Regions from separate parts of the Paenibacillus sp. MMO-177 genome, predicted to be linked through region 1. Evidence: predicted binding sites of a transcription regulator. Region 1 holds the regulator's gene; each other region holds the start of a gene.
What was found. Region 1 encodes LexA, which represses DNA repair genes until DNA is damaged. Its sites were predicted from a motif close to CGAACATATGTTCG; they were not measured.
Positions count from the first base shown of each region.

Region 2: a site for LexA is predicted at 1,861-1,874, ahead of uvrB (excinuclease ABC subunit UvrB). Genes of this name have one in related genera too.
Region 3: a site for LexA is predicted at 1,204-1,217, ahead of addB (helicase-exonuclease AddAB subunit AddB). Genes of this name have one in related genera too.
Region 4: a site for LexA is predicted at 1,995-2,008, ahead of recA (recombinase RecA). Genes of this name have one in related genera too.

Region 1 is NZ_JBBCUR010000003.1:137,655-140,800, forward strand. It holds gene WFK81_RS11750 (HAD family hydrolase) at 1-182, opposite strand, end outside; gene WFK81_RS11755 (hypothetical protein) at 210-719, opposite strand; gene WFK81_RS11760 (DUF896 domain-containing protein) at 798-986, opposite strand; gene WFK81_RS11765 (LysM peptidoglycan-binding domain-containing protein) at 1,138-1,500, opposite strand; gene lexA (transcriptional repressor LexA) at 1,670-2,290, shown strand; gene glnA (type I glutamate--ammonia ligase) at 2,648-3,146, opposite strand, start outside.
Region 2 is NZ_JBBCUR010000004.1:18,916-22,061, reverse strand. It holds gene WFK81_RS15650 (S41 family peptidase) at 1-376, shown strand, start outside; gene WFK81_RS15645 (serine protease) at 457-1,770, shown strand; gene uvrB (excinuclease ABC subunit UvrB) at 2,003-3,146, shown strand, end outside.
Region 3 is NZ_JBBCUR010000003.1:581,550-584,695, reverse strand. It holds gene WFK81_RS14035 (class I SAM-dependent rRNA methyltransferase) at 1-526, shown strand, start outside; gene WFK81_RS14030 (hypothetical protein) at 786-1,106, opposite strand; gene addB (helicase-exonuclease AddAB subunit AddB) at 1,293-3,146, shown strand, end outside.
Region 4 is NZ_JBBCUR010000002.1:568,716-571,861, forward strand. It holds gene WFK81_RS08270 (RecX family transcriptional regulator) at 73-753, opposite strand; gene recA (recombinase RecA) at 870-1,925, opposite strand; gene WFK81_RS08280 (competence/damage-inducible protein A) at 2,211-3,146, opposite strand, start outside.

The DNA.
Region 1 (3,146 bases):
AACGTCTCATAGGATTCATAAAGTGCACGAGCTTCTTTGCGCACGGCTTCTTCAAGCTGCTCCGGATCAACACCGGCAGCTTCCGCTCCGGCTTGGCATGTTGCTTCAAATGCTTCTTTTACGCTGCGGTCATCCCACAGCAGCGTATCGTCAAGATCAAATAGAACCGCTTGCTTCCCCATAATTCGCATAACTCTCCTACTCTTCTTCTATTTTTGTTCAAAGGGCAAATTGTGTGTTTTGGCGAAATCCTGCAGCCTTCTTCCGATCTCATCCGTTGGGTAACGGTTGAGCAGCCGCGAGAATACCCAGTTTGCGCCCTTTTGCTGCATAATGACAACAGCACCGTTTTGAACGCTGATCCCTTTAATGTTGGATACATGCAGCTGCTTGTCCCCCGTCATTTTGCGGGTCTGGATATAATCCTTGCCGATTGAAATGTACGGACGGCGCAAGAAGAAAATAAGCGCCAGGAAAATGTAGCAGCCGATTGTTACCCAGAACATAGACGTAGGCTCAAAGGACGGATCCGTAGTCACGAAAACCGTATACATACTGATCAGCAGAATAAGCACAATCGGGAATATGTAGTTGCGGCCGGTAAACCGGTCTACCTTGGGCGCTGTTGAAGTGCCGATCTGCGATACGCCATGCTTTTTACGCGCTTTGTTAATTTGGTTCGTATTTTTGCGCACTTTGCGCTCCCACGTTCGTGACAAGCTTATTCCTCCTATTGTATATTGCAGGCGCCGTTCATGGAACGGCGCCAACGCTAGCTATATGGTTGCATTACATGATTAATGAGCGACATCGTTTGGATCGCCGTCTACAATCTCGATGGAATCCAATTGCTGGCGGAAATTTCTTTTGAAATTTTCCAAGTATTTCTGGCGCAACACGGCACGTTCCGCAATTTCTTCGTCAGTCAAACCTACCGTTTTATTTTTACGGGATAATTCATTAATACGCGCGATGACTTCTTCCACTGCCTTCACCTCATTTGCTTGTTACTCAGCCTTCTTACCTATTTTGACTTTTATCGCGAGCAATTGTCAAGGCAATGATAGAAGAATAACAAAAGGACAGATAATTTCGAACATCCTGTGTCCGAATTACCTGTCCTTGCGTTTGAAATGGCTATTGAGGAATAATTAATACCTGCCCTGGCCGTAGCTCCACCGAGCTTAATTGGTTGCGTTCCTTAATTTTGTATATGTATTGTCTAATATCCTTGGAGCCCTCGGTAAAACGATCAGCAATCCCCCACAACGTATCTCCTGCCGTTACGATAACCGTCTGCTCACTCGCTGTAGCCTCTTGAATATGATCAGACGATGCATTCGTGCGCATCATGAGAAAGCTTGTAAAGAGAAGTACGAACACTGCAGCACACATAACAAGTTTAAAAGCATGGCGTTGAACATGTTGTCCCCGCGACTTGAACGATTTAGCAGTTTCTTCCTTATGGATACTTTTATAAAAAGACGGATTCATGATCATTATTATCGCTCCCCGAACGTTTGTTCTGTTTTCTTATGTCCTTAGAATAACACGAACAAATGTTTGTAGTCAACAAAAAATGCGAACTTTTGTTTTCAAGAACTTATGTTTGTACGAACTCCGGTTCTATGCTATAATTTTCTTCAAATATTATATTGGAGTGATTCACGTGTCTAAGATTTCGAACCGCCAACAGTCGATTCTTGAGTTTATTAAGAATGAGGTTCGGGACAAAGGATATCCGCCTTCTGTTCGCGAAATCGGCGAAGCGGTTGGCCTGGCGTCCAGCTCCACCGTTCACGGCCATCTGGATCGGCTTGAGAAGAAAGGCCTGATCAGACGAGATCCAACGAAACCTCGGGCGATCGAAATTTTGGATCAAGACGGTGTAGACGGCATTATCCTCCCCGCTGTGGCGCAGGTGCCTATCGTCGGCAAAGTAACGGCAGGCGTGCCGATTACCGCAACTGAGAATATTGAAGAGTACTTCCCGTTATCCGCGCACTTCGTAGGAGACGATGAAGTATTTATCCTGAATGTCATTGGCGACAGCATGATTGAAGCCGGTATACATAACGGCGACTATGTAATTGTCCGCCAGCAGCAGACCGCCAACAACGGCGATATCGTAGTAGCCATGACGGAAGATGACGAAGCGACGGTGAAGACCTTCTACAAAGAGAAGGATCATATCCGCCTCCAGCCTGAGAATTCTACCATGGAGCCGATCCGTTTGAACAATGTCACCATCCTAGGTAAAGTAGTTGGCTTGTTCCGTGATTTCCACTAACTTAATGACATAAAAGAGGCTGTTCCCGCTAATCCGATTTCGCATTCGGTTAGGGAGAACAGCCTCTTTTTTACCTGATTGTGGTATTATCAAATTACTTAATCTGTTTTGTGATAAGGTGGTTACCTTATTTGTAAGACTTCTGTTCCTCCTCTTTATCCCCTTCAATCTTATCGTCTAAATCATTCTTGCGAACGTTATTCCCGTAAGTCCCCCATCGTTATACAGAAGATAGATTTTAAATAGGGGGGCGAATGGGGGGCATTTTGTGGGCACTCCCCTCTGTCCACGAAAAAAACTAGAAATGCCCACAAAAGAAAAATCCCCGGACGCTTAGAGCGCCAAGGGATTTCCTTCTTAGTACAGCGTCAGATACTGATCGCGTTCCCATTGATGAACTTGTGTTTTATACATGTCCCATTCAATTTCTTTCAGTTCGTAGAAATGGGCAAGAGCATGTTCGCCAAGCGCATCGCAGATAACGTCGCTGCGGAGCATTTCGTCGAGCGCTTCCTTCAGGTCGGAAGGAAGGCTTGGCACGCCGGATTCCAGGCGCTCTTCTTCGGTCATGATGTAGATGTTGCGATCTACCGGTGCCGGAAGCGAAGTTTTGTTCTTGATGCCGTCGAGACCGGCTTTCAGCATTACGGCAAGAGCCAGGTAAGGGTTAGCAGCCGGATCCGGGTTACGCACCTCGATACGAGTGCTAAGACCGCGGGATGCCGGGATACGGATCATTGGCGAACGGTTGCTCGCCGACCAAGCTACGTAGCAAGGCGCTTCATAACCGGGAACCATCCGTTTGTACGAGTTGATCGTAGGGTTCGTGATAGCCGCCATCGCGCGCGCGTGCTCC
Region 2 (3,146 bases), on a different contig from region 1:
GCTGACGCCGGACGGCAATTGGATTCACCAGAAGGGCATCAAGCCGATGGTGGAAGTGCAGCCGCCGAAGCTGTACACGGTAGCAAGGCTTGCCTTAACGGATACTCTGCGCAAGGATATGTTAGGCGAGCAGATTCGGAACGCGCAGGTGATGCTGTCCGGCCTCGGCTATGCGACACAGCGGGAGGACGGGTACTTCAACGCTTCCACGGAGCTGGCCGTAAAGAACTTCCAAAGCCAGGAGGGTCTGCCGGTTACGGGCGAGATCGACACGAAGACGGCGGCGTCTTTGGAGCAGGCTGTAGTGAAATGGATTAAAGACCAGAAGAATGACAAACAGCTGCTGGAAGCAATCCGGGCGGTCAGCAGGAAATAAAGAGGGAACGGCGAATTTATAAAAGGTTGGCTCTAAACGGAGTCAGCCTTTTATTTTGGACGGAGATGGGAGTGTAGCGATTGGATGCGGCCAATGCTTTACTAGATCAATTTGGCAAGGCGTTTGTACGTTTGCTTGCGCAGCCTTTTTATTATATTGCGGTATTATTTATTATCCTCCAATATACGAGACAGATCAGCTTGGAAAGACGGATGTTCGCCGTAAGGCTGCATATCTGGCCGAGGTTAGTGGCTAAAGCGATGCTGGCCGGGCTTGCAGCCGGACTGCTCGCTTCCGTGGCGGGAGCCTTTATCGGCATAACCTTAACCGGGGACGCTGTTTTATGGCTTTGGGGCTCGGCGGTTGTGCTGCTTTTGTTCCGAATTCGCTATTTGTGCTTTGCCTACGGCGCGGGAGCATTGGCGTTGCTGCAATGGATCGTTGGCTTTACTTCGCTCGAAAAAAGTGAAGGATGGTTAGGAGACGCAGCGAGTTCGCTTGCCGGACTTGATATGCCGGGGATTTTGGTATTGGTGGCCCTGCTTCATCTGGCAGAAGCTTTCCTTGTCCGGAGACAGGGGAACAAGCTTGCTACTCCGCTCTTCCTGGAAGGGAAGCGGGGGAAGCTTGTGGGCGGCTATATGCTGCAGGGCTTCTGGCCGGTTCCGCTGCTGCTGCTTGTGCCGGCAACCGGAGGAGCTTCGGTTGTTGATCTGCCTTGGACGCCTTTATTCGGCGGCGATTGGACCCAGGGCTGGACCGTGGTGGCCTTGCCGATGATTATCGGCTTCAGCGAGATGACGCGCACGATGCTGCCCGAGTCTAAAGCCCGCCATGCGGCAAAAGGGCTCATGTGGTACAGCCTGCTGCTGACCGGCGCCGCGCTTCTCGCCTGGTGGCTGCCGGCTTTGCTGCCGGTTGCTGCTTTATGTTCGCTGCTCCTGCATGAAGCCATCATCTGGCGCAGCCGTGCGGTAGAGTCCGCGAAAAGTCCTCTGTACGTGAACGATCAACGCGGCTTGCGCATTCTGGGCATCGTGCCGGGCACGCCGGCTGAGGGGATGAAGCTGCATGCCGGCGAGATTATTTCGAAGGTGAACGGCACCAGGGTATTCACGAAAGAGGATCTTCATGAGGCGCTGCAGAACAATTCGGCGATGTATAAGCTTGAGGTGCTGAACGGGGACGGCGAGATCAAATTTGTTCAGCGGGCCCGTTATGAAGGCGAGCATCATCAGCTCGGGGTTATCTTGTCTCCCGATGAGCGGGCGACCTACTATGCTTCGGCAGAGCCGGCTACGCTGCTAGATCTGTTGCGCCGCGCAAGGACGGCAAAGCGCAGCGGCGGCGTTTACGCGGAAGAGGAAGACCGTTCGGGTACTTTGAATGTTTAAATAGAAATGGGGCTTTTCCTGGGCAGCTGCTTAGGGAAAGCCCTTTGATTTTATGTTTGCATCAGCCTCCATTGACGTCTATAATAGAGGGGAACACACATTCGGATATGCTGTGTGCATTACGATTTCGCTGCGAGACGGTTGCTGATCCTTCTATGTTCTTAGGAGGGCGAAGCCGTTTACGCTTGTATATATTGACTATAATGATTGATGAGTAAGGGAAACGGGGTGGATGACGCAAGTGAGTGAGATTTCAGAGCAATTATTTCAATTAAAATCGGGCTACACGCCGCAGGGCGATCAGCCGGGAGCCATCAGAAAACTTGTTGAAGGCGTGAAGAACGGCGAAGCCAAGCAAACCTTGCTTGGGGCGACGGGTACGGGCAAGACGTATACGATTGCCAATACGATAGCGCAGCTTAACCGGCCGACGCTGGTTATTGCTCATAACAAGACGCTCGCGGCACAGCTGTGCAGCGAGTTTAAGGAGTTCTTCCCGGACAATGCGGTAAGTTATTTCGTCAGCTATTATGATTATTTTCAGCCTGAGGCTTATATCCCGTCTACGGACACTTACATTGAGAAAGATTCCAGCATTAACGATGAGATCGACAAGCTTCGCCACTCCGCGACCAGTTCATTGTTCGAGCGCAGGGACGTCATTATCGTAGCGAGCGTGTCCTGCATCTACGGTCTCGGTTCGCCTTCCGAGTACGGCAGTCTGGTGCTGTCGCTGCGGGTAGGCATGGAGAAATCCAGAGATACGATTCTTCATAAGCTGGTTGATATTCAGTACCAGCGCAATGACATTAACTTTATCCGCGGTACGTTCCGCGTGCGCGGCGATATTATAGAGATTTTCCCGGTTGCCAATAATGAACGGGCGATTCGGGTCGAGCTGTTCGGCGATGAGATTGAGCGGATTACGGAAATCGATGTGCTCACCGGCGAGATCGTAAGCGAACGTGATCATGTTGCCATATTCCCGGCGTCTCACTTCGTTACCCATGAAGAGACGATGAAGGTTGCGCTTGGCAATATCGAGCGTGAGCTGGAGGAACGTCTTGCGGAGCTGCGGGAAGAAGGCAAGCTGCTGGAGGCGCAGCGTCTGGAACAGCGCACCCGTTATGATCTCGAAATGATGGCGGAGATGGGCTTCTGTTCCGGCATCGAGAACTATTCCGGACCTTTGACCTTCCGCGAGCGCGGGGCAACGCCGTATACGCTGATGGATTATTTTCCGGATGATATGCTGATCGTCATTGACGAATCGCACGTTACCCTGCCGCAGATTAGGGCTATGTACAATGGTGACCGCGCGCGGAAGGAAATGCTCGTTAATCACGGCTTCCGTCTGCCGTCCGCACTGGATAACC
Region 3 (3,146 bases), 440 kb from region 1:
AAAAGTAACCTGCCTCGATGTCTCCGAGCATGCTATCAATACGGCGCGCCGTAACGTGGAACGTAACGGCTTCACGGACCGCGTTGAATTTGTCGTGGCGGATGCGTTTGATTATTTACGCACGCAGGTAAAAGGCGTGGAAGAGCGTGCGGAGCGCAGCCGTGCAGGTGCTGATACGTCCAAGCCGCTAAGCGGCAACGGCCGTACCTGGGATGTTGTGATTCTCGATCCGCCTGCTTTTGCCAAGACCAAAAGCGCGGTTGCCGGAGCATGCCGCGGTTATAAGGACATCAACCTGCATGGCCTTAAGCTGGTGAACGAAGGCGGCTATCTCGTAACCGCCAGCTGCTCTTACCATATGCGGCCGGATCTGTTCCTCGAGACCATTCAGGAAGCGGCATCCGATGCCGGCAAGCTGCTGCGTCTCGTGGAGTGGCGGGCTGCCGGCAAGGATCATCCGCAGCTGCTTGGCGTGTCGGAAGGTCATTACCTGAAATTCGCCGTGTTTGAAGTACGGAGTAAATAATAAGGAAAGAAGCCGTATGGATCTGTCAGGATCCGCACGGCTTCTTGTTCGAAAAATAGACATATTCAATCGATTAATAGATGTGTATAATAGAAAAGTAACGCTGAGAGACAGACGACTGTACCCAGCGGTTCCCATAAGGGACAGAGCAGTTCACTGCATGTCCGTCACCCATAATCCGGCAGAGCGGAAATCCGCATGCGGGATTTTTTATTTTAAATCCAGAATTTTACAAATCAGCGATAGCCGTTTCACTTTGTTAGAAGGATTCTTTGAACTGCCTGCTCAGCTCGACACGCTGAAGCTTCAGCAGCCATACCTCTTCCCGTAACGTTTTCAGATCGGAGGCATCATCGGAATCTCTCAATTGCCGATAAAGATCAAGCATCCTCCGGTTGATGACGTCAAACTTTCTCCATAGCTCAGCGGCTTTCATCGACAGAGCCTGCTGGCTTGATTGTTCCTTCCACCCGGCGAGTGAACGGTTAAGCTCCTTCTGCCACTCCTGATCGCCGATTTGCTTGGCATAGTTGTACAAATCCAGATGATCGTTAATCCATTGCGTTTCTTCCGGGGTCATTTCCGTTCCTCCATTCCGGATCATTATATTACCTAGTATTATACTCGGTATTTAAGGGATTGCAATATTTTCTTGTTGAAAAGATAACGTTTCTTCCAGAACATACGTTTGTTGATCGGGTGAAAAAGGACCCGCGATATGGTAGTATTATAGATTATGAGATAGATTCGGAAGGGAAGAGTTAAGATGGGGCTTCGATTTGTGCTTGGGCGCTCGGGAACGGGAAAAACGACGTATTGTCTGGATGCAATCCGCGCCAAGCTGCAAGGCGAGCCGGATGGAGCGCCGCTTATTATGCTGGTTCCGGAACAGGCTACTTTCCAGACGGAATATGCCCTTTTGAAAGGCACATCGCTTAGCGGGACGATTCGCGCACAAGCGCTTAGCTTCCGCCGTCTGGCCTTTCGCGTCATGCAGGAGACGGGCGGGACTGCCTTGATTCCGATCAGCGATAACGGCAAGCATATGATGCTGTTCAAGATTATACACCGGCTCGGGAAGCAGCTTGAGCTGTTTCAGAGCGGGGCTGAGCAGCCGGGTTTTATCGAGCGGCTGGGCGAGCTGCTGACCGAGTGGAAGCGTTACGGGATTGATGCCAATCTGCTGAAGGAAAAGACAGCTTCGGTAGAGGACGCATCGCTTCTGAACCGGAAGCTGCATGACCTTCGGCTTGTTTACGACAAGCTGGAGCAGGAATTGCTAGGTCTTTATATCGATTCGGAAGATTATTTGACGCAGCTGATTGCGGGCTACGCCGATGCGCCGGCAATGCGGGGAGCCCAGCTGTGGATTGACGGCTTCCATGGGTTTACGCCGAAGGAATACGATGCGCTCGGAACGTTGATTGCTTCTTCAGCCGAAGTGACCGTTGCGCTTACGCTCGACCGTCCTTACGATAACGGCGAATTGCCGCATGAGCTTGAGCTGTTCCATCCTACGGCTGAAACCTACGGTAAGTTGTCGGCATTAGCGGCGCAAGCCGGCGTGCCTGTCTATGAAACGATTGTTATGGGTGAAGGAGGTCCGTTCCGCTTCAAAGGAAGCCCGATGCTGGCCCATTTGGAGAAGCATTATGGCGGAAGGACTCCTATGCTTATTCCGGATAAGAAGATGCTGGCTGCAGACAGCCCGTCCTGCGGCTTATCCCTTCATGCCTCCGCGAACAGGAGAGCCGAGGTGGAGGCGGCTGCCAGGGATATGGTTCGGCGGGCGCGGGAAGAGGGGCTGCGCTGGCGCGACATGGCGGTTATGGTGCGGAACGCGGCTGAATATACCGACTATATTCAAACGATATTCGACGATTACGAGATTCCTTACTTCCTTGACCAAAAGAACAACACGGTCCATCATCCGCTGGTGGAATTTATCCGTTCCGCGCTGGAGACGGTGCTTCACGGCTGGCATTACGAGGCGGTATTCCGCTGCATCAAGACGGAGCTTCTGTTCCCGATTGACGGCAGCATGTCGCGCGAGCTGTTTGACCGGTTGGAAAACTATGTGCTCGCAGCCGGAGTGGACGGATGGAAGTGGCTTGACCGCTCTAGGTGGAAGCCGCTTATGCAGCAATCCCTTGAGGACGAGCCGGATACGGTATCCGAGCCGTCCGCAAAAGCCAAACGGGAGTTTCAAGCCGTTATGGCGGCCAGAGAGGCGATTGTACCGCCGCTACGCCGGTTTGAGCAGTCCTTGAAGAAAGCTTCCAACGTCAAAGACATGTGCGAAGCGTTGTACAAGCTGCTCGATCATGCGGATGCGGCTGACCGTCTTGAACGCTGGAGCCGCGAGGACAGTGCCGCCGGCCGTACGCAGCGTGCCAGATCGCACCGGCAGCTATGGGATGGCGTGATGCAGCTGCTGGATCAGCTGGTGGAAATGGTCGGGGACGAGGATATGCCTCCTGAGCTGTTCGCCGGCATGGTGGAGACGGGGCTCGAAAGCCTGAAGCTTGCGGCAGTACCGCCCGCGCTTGATCAGGCTTTGATCGGCAGCATGGACCGGACGCGCTCGGGAGATGTAAAGATCTGTTATGTGCTTGGCGCC
Region 4 (3,146 bases), on a different contig from region 1:
TCAAATCAACTTTTGGAAGGAAAATTGATTTGATATAAAAGGAATACAATTTTATTTTATCTTTTGGCAAAATCAATTGTCAAGCAAAAGCCCTTCATCCTCATCCGCCTGCTCGATTTCCGCTTCATCTATAGCCGCTTTTGCCGCTTGTTTAACGACATCCGACGGAAAGCCCCGGCGCATTAAAAAGGCCATCAGCTTCTGGCGCTTCTCTCTATTCTCTCCTTTGAGAGAACGCCATTTCTTCTTGGCCGCAAGCACGGCGGATGAAAGTTCGTCTTCCTTGTCGATCGCATCAAGCGCGTCGGAAGCGGCCTGCTTCGATACTCCGCGCTGCTGCAGCTCTTGCTTGATCCAGCGGCGTCCCTTCTGACTGTATCGGATACGCTGCATGGCGAATTGCCTCGCATACTCTCCATCATCAACAATATGTTCGGATTCTAAACGTTCAAGAGCATAAGCAATTGGCTCAGGCTCAAATTCCTTGCGCTGCAAATATTGCTCAATCTGTTTGCGGGTTCTTGCTTTCATCCCTAGATAGGTGATGGCAAGAGCGTAAGCACGGTACCTTTCGTCCTCAACGGCGATCTCCGCAATAGCTTCGCTTGTCAGCTCCTTCCCTTTTAACAGCCGGTATTTAATAAGAAGATCCTCATGTACAGATAACAAAGGCTCTTCCAAGCCGTTTGCATAGATATGGTATCGTTTGCGATCCTTGCGGTCTTGTTCTACCGCAGAAATCTCGATTAGCATACTGGCTACACCCCGTTCATTACAAAGAAGCAGCGCCGCCCTCGAAAGGACGGCGCTGCTTCTTCCTTATTTACTACTTTCGCAGCTTGAATATGGCTGCTGCGAAAGTTCAGTTATTAATCGTCAAGTTCCGACTCGTCAAAGTCATCGTCATCATCCTGCGAGAAGTTAGCAGGCTGCGCGGAAGCGGACAAGTTGCTTTGCTCCCGGATCTGTCTCTCGATAACGGCAGCCACCTCCGGATGATCCTTCAGGAACTGCTTGGCATTTTCACGGCCTTGACCAAGACGGTCGCCATTGTAGGAGAACCAAGCTCCGCTCTTCTGAACGATATCCATCTCTACACCAATATCTACGAGGCTGCCTTCTCTCGAAATGCCTTCGCCGTACATGATATCAATCTCCGCTTGCTTGAACGGAGGAGCTACCTTGTTCTTCACGACTTTAATCCGCGTACGGTTACCAACCATGTCGTTGCCTTGCTTGATCGTTTCAATACGGCGTACTTCCAGACGCACGCTGGAATAGAACTTCAGTGCACGGCCGCCAGGCGTAGTCTCCGGGTTACCGAACATAACGCCGACTTTCTCACGCAATTGGTTAATGAAGATAGCGATTGTCTTCGACTTGCTGATTGCGCCACCCAGTTTACGCAGAGCTTGCGACATCAGACGTGCCTGCAGACCAACGTGGGAATCCCCCATATCGCCTTCAATCTCAGCTTTCGGTACAAGCGCTGCTACCGAGTCGATAACGATAATGTCGACCGCGCCGCTGCGAACAAGCGCTTCTGCGATCTCAAGCGCCTGTTCGCCCGTATCCGGCTGCGACAGCAGCAGCTCATCGATATTTACGCCCAGCTTGCTCGCGTACAATGGATCAAGCGCATGCTCCGCATCGATAAATGCGGCTTGTCCGCCGATCCGTTGTACTTCTGCAATAGCGTGAAGCGCAACGGTTGTTTTACCGGAAGATTCCGGTCCATAGCATTCAATAATACGGCCTCTTGGCATACCGCCGATTCCAAGAGCAATATCTAAAGCAATTGAACCGCTTGGTACGGTTTCAACTTGCATATGTGTGGATTCCCCTAATTTCATGATGGAGCCTTTACCAAATTGCTTCTCAATTTGACGTAAAGCCATCTCCAAAGCAGCACGACGATCCGACAAGCTACTCACATCCTTCGTTATTTATAATTGTATGATACCTTTTTTCTGATCAAATGCCAAGCTTTTTTTCGAACATACATTCGTCTTTTTATTTCCACGCCCTTTCCAGACGCATGGCGAAACGGCTTTTGCCATCTTGGGCAACAATGCGCGATTCGTCCCGAATCTAAAAATGGGCATAAAAAAACCGCAGCAAAGTAATCTTCGCCACGGTTCTTCCGCATGAGACCAATTATAGCGGAAATGGTACAAACAGGCAAGTATTTTTCGCGTTTATCCGACAAATTATTGTTCGCGGAGCTTCAACCACAATTGATATAAGGCCGCCTTTACCGCACGGATGCGGATGATGGCGCGGGTACCGGAGAAATGGCCGGTAAATACGGCTGTCGGTTTGCCTCTCTCGGCGACTGCGTAATAGACAAGCCCAACAGGCTTGCCCTCGGCTTGCGCCGGGCCGGCCACCCCCGTCAGCGACACGCCAAAATCGGAATCCCCGATCTGTCTGACGCGCTCGGCCATCATTGCGGCTGTCGACTCGCTGATCGCTCCCGGTGCACCTTCACCTTCAAGTTGGGCCATCGGGATGCCAAGCAGCTTATGCTTCATCTCGTTCGTATAGGTTACAACGCCGCCCGAATATTCGCCGCTGCTTCCGGGAATGCCGGTGATTAGCTCTGCGAGCAGTCCTCCGCTGATGCTTTCGGCGGTCGAAAGCTTTCTTCTGGATGTCCGAAGCAGCTGCACGACCTGCGCTTCCAGCGTAATCTCGTCCTGCGCATATAAGTAGTCGCCCACCCGCTGCTTAATCGCATCGACGGTTTGATCCAGCTTGGCAGTTGCATCGGTTTCGTTCGCCGCTTTAGTCGATACCCGGATAGCGACCTCGCCTTCCTTCGCATAAGGGGCTATGGTAGGATCCGACTGGGCTTCGATCAGATCCATCAGCTTTGCTTCAAGCGTCGATTCGCCAATTCCGGCAAACATAAGCAGTCTCGAATAGAGCGGCTCTTCCGCCCCGAGAATGGACCGAAGCCATTCCGACGCGGGTCCCTCCATCATCGGCTTCATCTCGCGAGGAGGCCCCGGCAGCAGCAAATAATGCGTCCCGTCTTCCGACAGACCGTTGCCGACGGCAAGACCCGCTTCATTCTCAATCGGAGCGCTTCCGTCAATCATCAACGCCTGTCTCCGGTTGCTCTCCACCATATGAATGCCTCG